One region of the Kitasatospora sp. NPDC029367 genome, then DNA from elsewhere that is predicted to be linked to it. Evidence: predicted binding sites of a transcription regulator. Region 1 holds the regulator's gene; the other holds the start of a gene.
The links. Region 1 encodes HspR, which represses chaperone genes until heat shock. Its sites were predicted from a motif close to TTGAGNNNNNNNNNCTCAA; they were not measured.

Region 1 (3,410 bases):
AGATCAAGAAGACCTACCGCAAGCTGGCGCGCGAGTTCCACCCGGACGCGAACAAGGGCGACGCCAAGGCCGAGGAGCGCTTCAAGGACATCTCCGAGGCGTACGACGTCCTCTCCGACGAGAAGCGCCGCAAGGAGTACGACGAGGCCCGCAGCCTCTTCGCCAACGGCGGCTTCCGCACCGGCGGCCCCGGCGGCGCCGGCAGCTACGGCTTCGACTTCGGCGACCTCTTCACCGGCACCCAGGGCGGCGGTGGCGGCGGACTCGGCGACGTCTTCGGCGGACTCTTCAACCGCGGCGGCGCCCGGCAGGCCCAGCCCCGGCGCGGCGCCGACGTCGAGACCGAGGTGACGCTCTCCTTCGAGGAGGCCGTCGACGGCGCGACCGTACCGCTGCGGATGACCAGCCAGGCCCCCTGCCGGCTCTGCAACGGCACCGGTGCCAAGAGCGGCACCACCCCCAGGGTCTGCCCGACCTGCGTCGGCGCCGGCACCGTCAGCCGCGGCCAGGGTGCCTTCGCACTCTCCGAGCCCTGCAAGGACTGCCGCGGCCGGGGCATGATCGTCGACGACCCGTGCCCCGACTGCCACGGCAGCGGCCGGGCCAGCTCCGCCCGCACCATGCAGGTCCGCATCCCGGCCGGTGTCCAGGCCGACCAGCGGATCCGGCTCAAGGGCAAGGGCGCCCAGGGCGAACGCGGCGGCCAGCCCGGTGACCTCTACGTCACCGTGCACGTCGACCCCCACCCGGTGTTCGGGCGCAAGGGCGACAACCTCACCGTCACCGTCCCGGTCACCTTCCCCGAGGCCGCCCTCGGCGCCACCATCGAGGTGCCCACGCTGAACGGCCCCGCCGTGAAGCTCAAGCTCCCCCCGGGCAGCGCCAACGGCCTCACCATGCGCGCCCGCGGCAAGGGTGCCACCCGCAAGGACGGCACCCGCGGCGACCTCCTCGTCACCGTCGAGGTCGTCGTCCCCCAGCACGTCGACGGCGACGCGCTGGACGCCCTGGAGCAGTACCGCGAGGCCACCGCCTCCGACGACCCACGAGCCGCTCTGTTCCGGGCGGCGAAGGGAGCGTGACGACCAGATGTCCCCGAACCCGATGAACCCGACGAACCCGATGGACCCGGCGAACGCCAACGGCCCGATCGGTCCGGGCGGCCCGATCGGCCCGGGCCTCGGTGAGGGCCTCCCCGGCAACCCCGCCGGCGGCCGCCCCCGCCGCGCCGCGGCCGCGCCGCAGTACGTCCTCACCGAGGACACCCCGGTGTACGTCATCTCGGTCGCCGCCGAACTCTCCGGGCTCCACCCGCAGACCCTGCGCCAGTACGACCGCCTCGGCCTGGTCTGCCCCGACCGCACCGCCGGCCGCGGCCGCCGCTACTCGGCCCGCGACATCCAGCAGCTGCGCGAGGTCCAGCGGCTCTCCCAGGACGAGGGCATCAACCTGGCCGGCATCAAGCGGATCATCGAGCTGGAGAACCAGGTCAGCGCCCTCCAGTCGCGCATCACCGAACTGGTCGACTCCCTCGAGGGCGCCGCCACCGCCCTCCAGCAGCGCGAGGCCGCCGTCCACGCCTCCTACCGCCGCGACCTGGTCCCCTATCAGCCCCCCACCCCCCAGTCCAGCGCCCTCGTCGTCTGGCGCCCCAAGCGCTGACCCGGGGCCCGCACCGCACCACCAGCCGCCGGCTCCCTCCTGTTCGGGGGGTGCCGGCGGCTCAGCCTTGGTGAGAGAGTGACACTCTGCCAAGCTGACCGGACACCGCACGGTCACGCCTCACTGGATTCGCAATCTAAACTCCAGTGCCGGCAGATCCAGAACAGCCTCGGAGAACGGCAAGGAGCCGAAGATGAGTGGACGAGCTCAACTCGGTCCCACTGCAGGTGGGGCTCCCGTTCTGACACCGGGGGCTCGGGCACTCTACTTGGAGATCGTCAAGGCCGACGGGCGCATTGCAGCGGAATCCACGTGCCATCAGAACGCCTTGAACGAGCTACTCGAGGTCGGGCTGCTGATGCCCGACGCCGATGATCGCGGCGAACTGGTCGCCGTGGATCCGGCACAACTCTCCGCGCGGTTGAGTGGCACCTGGCAACGCCAGGCTCTTGACCTGCTGTCGCGGGCGGTTTCGTTGCCCGCTGAACTCCAGGAGCTTTCTCAGGAATTTCACGCGCCGGAAAAGAGTAGTGGCGCGATCGAGTATGTTCGGGGAAAGGTTCTGATAAACCAGCGACTCGACCAGCTGTTCACAGCCGGTACCGAGGAGACCCTTGCCCTTCAACCGGGCGGGCCGCGCCCACCCGAGTTGTTGACGGCGATGATCGAGCGCGACCTGATCGCGCTCAATCGCCGAACGTCGATGCGCACCATCTATCACGCCAGCACCCGCTACCATCAGCCCACCAGGGATTACGTCGCCAAGCTGGCGAAGGCCGGCGGGCAGTTCCGCACCCTGGACGAGCCGTACACCCGCCTCATCGTCATAGACCGGCGGGTTGCCGTCATACCGGTGGCCGACGATATGACACTGGCGGCTTTCATATTCGAGCCGGTGATCGCCAACTATCTGGTCGAGGAAGTATTCGAGCCCAGCTGGAACAGAGCCCTGGAATTCAACGGCAACAGTGCCGTGCCACAGCAGGTCGTGTCACGACTCCGCCAGACCATCATCGAGCTCATGCTCGCCGGGATCAACCACCGGGTCATCGCACGCCGCCTGGGAATCAGTGAACGAACTCTCGCCCGGCACATCGCCGAGATGCGAGAGGAGTACAACGTCGAGTCGCTGTTCCAACTCGGTTATGCACTGGCCCGCACCGCCGAACACTCTTCGGGCTGAAGGACAGATACCGGAAGCCACAGCCTGCCACCACAGATCTGATCACCCCCGAAAGCCGGGCGGTCGGAATCGCGGTCACGCCCAGCCGATGTCCAGGTCCTGGGTCGTACCCATCACCTTGGCAGCAACGGCAGTCTCAGAGTGAACCGCCGCCCCAGAGAAAGCCTCGTGCGCGCCAGCCAGGGCAGTCATGCCAACTACCGACATCAATACGGCCTTGCAGACAAATCGGCGCAGACGAGACATACGTCCACCCCTTCCTCGCGCGCATTGCGTCAACGATTAAAAGAAGCACTGTGTCTGCTACATGTTGCCTCAGGTCGTACAGGCATGCCAAGCCACCTACGCGTCATCTCCCTGCCAGGCATCCACATGACACCGGTGAACCCTGGACGCGTAGGTCCTCAACGATGGACGATCAGTTCGCTCCCGATGGTCCAGCAGGACGCCACATCTTGCCAATGTACCGTCAAATGCCAAGCCGTTCACCAGTAGCACCACTCCACAGAGCAGCCCACATTCAACGCATAGCCGACATTCTCTCCCCCGGTCGGCCTTCCCCCGG
Region 2 (3,410 bases), on a different contig from region 1:
CAGCTCGCGCTCGCCCAGCTCGGCCTGGGCGGCGATCTTGCGCAGCACCCGGGCGATCGAGCGCTCCAGGTTCCGCACGCCCGCCTCCCGGGTGTACTCCCCGGCGAGCCGGCGCAGCGCCTCCTCGTCCACGCCGACCTGCTCGCCGCCGAGGCCGGCCTTCTCCAGCTGGCGCGGGAGCAGGTGGTCGCGGGCGATGACGACCTTCTCGTCCTCGGTGTAGCCGTCCAGCCGGACCAGCTCCATCCGGTCGAGCAGCGGCTCGGGGATGGCCTCCAGCACGTTGGCGGTGGCGAGGAAGACCACGTCGGAGAGGTCGAGCTCGACCTCCAGGTAGTGGTCCCGGAAGGTGTGGTTCTGCGCCGGGTCCAGCACCTCCAGCAGGGCGGCGGCCGGGTCGCCCCGGTAGTCGGAGCCGACCTTGTCGATCTCGTCGAGCAGGACGACCGGGTTCATCGAGCCGGCCTCCTTGATCGCCCGCACCAGCCGGCCGGGCTGCGCGCCGACGTAGGTGCGCCGGTGGCCGCGGATCTCGGCCTCGTCCCGGACGCCGCCGAGCGCGACCCGGACGAAGCTGCGGCCCATGGCGCGGGCCACGCTCTCGCCGAGCGAGGTCTTGCCGACGCCGGGCGGCCCGACCAGGGCCAGCACCGCGCCGCCCCGGCGGCCGCCGACCAGCCCGAGCCCCTGGTCGGCCCGGCGCTTGCGCACCGCGAGGTACTCGACGATGCGGTCCTTCACGTCGGCCAGGCCGGCGTGGTCGGCGTCGAGCACGGCGCGGGCGGCGGCGATGTCGTACGCGTCCTCGCTGCGCTCGCTCCAGGGCAGCTCCAGGACGGTGTCCAGCCAGGTGCGGATCCAGGAGCCCTCGGGCGACTGGTCGGAGGAGCGCTCCAGCTTGTCGACCTCCTTGAGCGCGGCCTCGCGGACCTTCTCGGGCAGGTCGGCGGCCTCGACCCGGGCGCGGTAGTCGCCCTCCTCGTCGGCCGGGTCACCGTTCAGCTCGGCCAGCTCCTTGCGGACGGCCTCCAGCTGGCGGCGGAGCAGGAACTCCTTCTGCTGCTTGGCCACGCCCTCCTCGACGTCCTTGCGGATGGTGTCGTTGACCTCCTCCTCGGCGAGGTGGTCGCGCAGCAGGGTGAGCGCGTACTCCAGGCGGGCGACCTGGTCGGCCTCCAGCAGCACCTTGAGCTTCTGCTCGGCGGTGGCGAAGGGCGCGTAGCCGATGTTGTCGGCGAGCTCGCCGACGCCCTCGATCTGCGCCACCCGGTCGACGATCTGCCAGGCGCCGCGCTTGCGCAGCCACTGGGTGGACAGCGCCTTGTACTCCTTGACCAGCTCGGCGGCCCGCCCGGCCACCGGCATGCCGACCGAGGACTCCTGGAACGGTGTGGTCTCCACCCAGAGGGCGGCGCCGGGGCCGGTGGTGCCGACCCCGATCCGGACCCGGCGCACGGCGCGCACCAGCGCCGCCGGCTGCCCGATCGTGCCCGGGCCGTCGGCCAGCCGGCCGACCTGCTCGACGGTGGCCAGCGTGCCGGCCGCCGCGTACGAGCCGTCCACCCGCGGGACCAGCAGGACCTGGGGCTTGCCGGAGCCGGCGGCCGCGGCACGGGCGGCCTCGACCGCGGCACGCACCTCGGTGTCCTTGAGGTCCAGCGGGACGACCATGCCCGGGAGCACCACCTCGTCGTCGAGGGGCAGCACGGGCAGGGTGAGCGGTGTGGACGTCGATGCCATGATCTCTCCCCGGTCAGTGAACTTGAGTCGACCTGACTAAGGATTCACGAGCGCCAGTTGTTCCCCGCATCTTGTTCGCCGTGAGCGAACGGCGTCGTCACCGGAACGGCCGGGAGGAGGCGCCGTCAAAAGGAAGCGGAAAGAACGGCCCAAGAGGGCCCCGGCGTCAGCGCGCGGTGGACGGTCGCCGCCCGGCCCGCACCGCCGCGGCGGCCAGGGAGACGACCGGGGAGACGACCGAGGAGAGCGCCGAGGAGGCGGACAGGGAAGCGGCGGAACCGACCGCCCGCAGCCGCGCCGGACGCGACCGCGGCCCGGGCGGGCGCCGCTCGATCCGGTCCAGCCGGCGCCCCAGCGCCATCCCGGTGAGCAGCGCGGCCGGGTGCCCCACCGCCGTGACCAGGTCCTTCTGGGTGGCGATCTGCTGGACGAGCATCAGCCCGACGCCGGCCAGCGCCACCGCCCGCGCGCGCGGCGGCAGCGCCCCGGCCGCCGCGCCCAGGCAGGCGAGCACGCCGTAGCTGACGCCGATGTCCAGCTGGTCCATCGCGGCCGGGGCCAGCCGTCCGGTCTCCACCGCGGTGATCACCACGCCCTGGGAGAGCAGGGTGGCCGCGACGTGCCCGGCGGCGAGCACCGCCGCCGTCCGAGCCGGCCCGACCCGGCGCTCCAACGGGGCCAGGGTGAGGGCGAACCCCCACAGGTAGGGCAGCCACGATCCCCCGGCCACCCAGAAGCCGCTGAGCAGCAGGGCGCGCAGCGGGTGCTCGAGCAGGTTGTGGCCGTCGGAGCTGGAAGCTTCCTGCAAACGCCGGACGAGTTCCGGATCGGCGATCCCGGCGAAGGTCGAGGTGGCTCCGACGACCGCGAGATATCCGATCGTGAACGGAGTACGCCGCGGTGTCGGCACGCGTTCCAGCAGCCATTCGACGGCACCGCCGCGCAGCCGGCCCGGAAGCATTCCGTACGGCGCCCCCGAAGGCGCGCGCCCGCCGGCACCCCACCGCAGTCCAGCCATGACGCCTCCGCTCCCACACCCGCAGCCGCACGGCGCCCGGAGGCACCCGACGCCCCGGCACGGAGGCCGGATTCCGCCCTGCGGGGCGTTGTCGCGGCCACGCTACGTCGAGGTTCTGAGAGGCACCTGAGAAAAGCCCGTGAAGACCGTCGACGGCGGGACCGGCCGGATTCCCGGCATTGGTCCAGACCTACTTCCGATTAACGCGTCAGTAGGGCCTCTGACCGGCGACTTGGCGTCAACTGAACTGCATACGTACCGTTACGCAGTGAAAATTCGCCGGGTAAGGTATCGGCCCGTGCCCACTCGTGCGGTGGGCCCGAGGGTGGCCGGACAGCCGGCCCAGCGGGCCGGAAACGTCCGGTCCGCCTGCCGGGAGGCATCCGCTGTCCGTACGCTGCGAAGTGCGTGGGAGGAGTGGACGGAAGACCATCCGTCCGCCACTCCCCGGTGCACGAACGGGACGGCGGACCCGGCACAGTCCACGACGGAACAAGACTACGAGCGGAGCCCCGCCATCCCCACAGGTGGCCGGCCCGCAGCCCTGGGGGCGGTGGCGTGACCGTGACAGAAATTCAGCAGGACAACCCCAACACCGGCGGCACTGTGAGCAGCCAGCGCAGAGTGCTGGTGGTGGAGGACGAACCCACGA

Region 2: the regulator HspR is predicted to act here: its motif matches at 1,763-1,781, upstream of lon (endopeptidase La).

Annotation. Positions count from the first base shown of each region.
Region 1 is NZ_JBVHYH010000008.1:125,656-129,065, reverse strand. It holds gene dnaJ (molecular chaperone DnaJ) at 1-1,082, shown strand, start outside; gene ACZ4W5_RS07460 (heat shock protein transcriptional repressor HspR) at 1,123-1,662, shown strand; gene ACZ4W5_RS07455 (helix-turn-helix domain-containing protein) at 1,931-2,845, shown strand.
Region 2 is NZ_JBVHYH010000003.1:79,867-83,276, reverse strand. It holds gene lon (endopeptidase La) at 1-1,740, opposite strand, end outside; gene ACZ4W5_RS03605 (rhomboid-like protein) at 1,907-2,758, opposite strand; gene ACZ4W5_RS03600 (response regulator transcription factor) at 3,323-3,410, shown strand, end outside.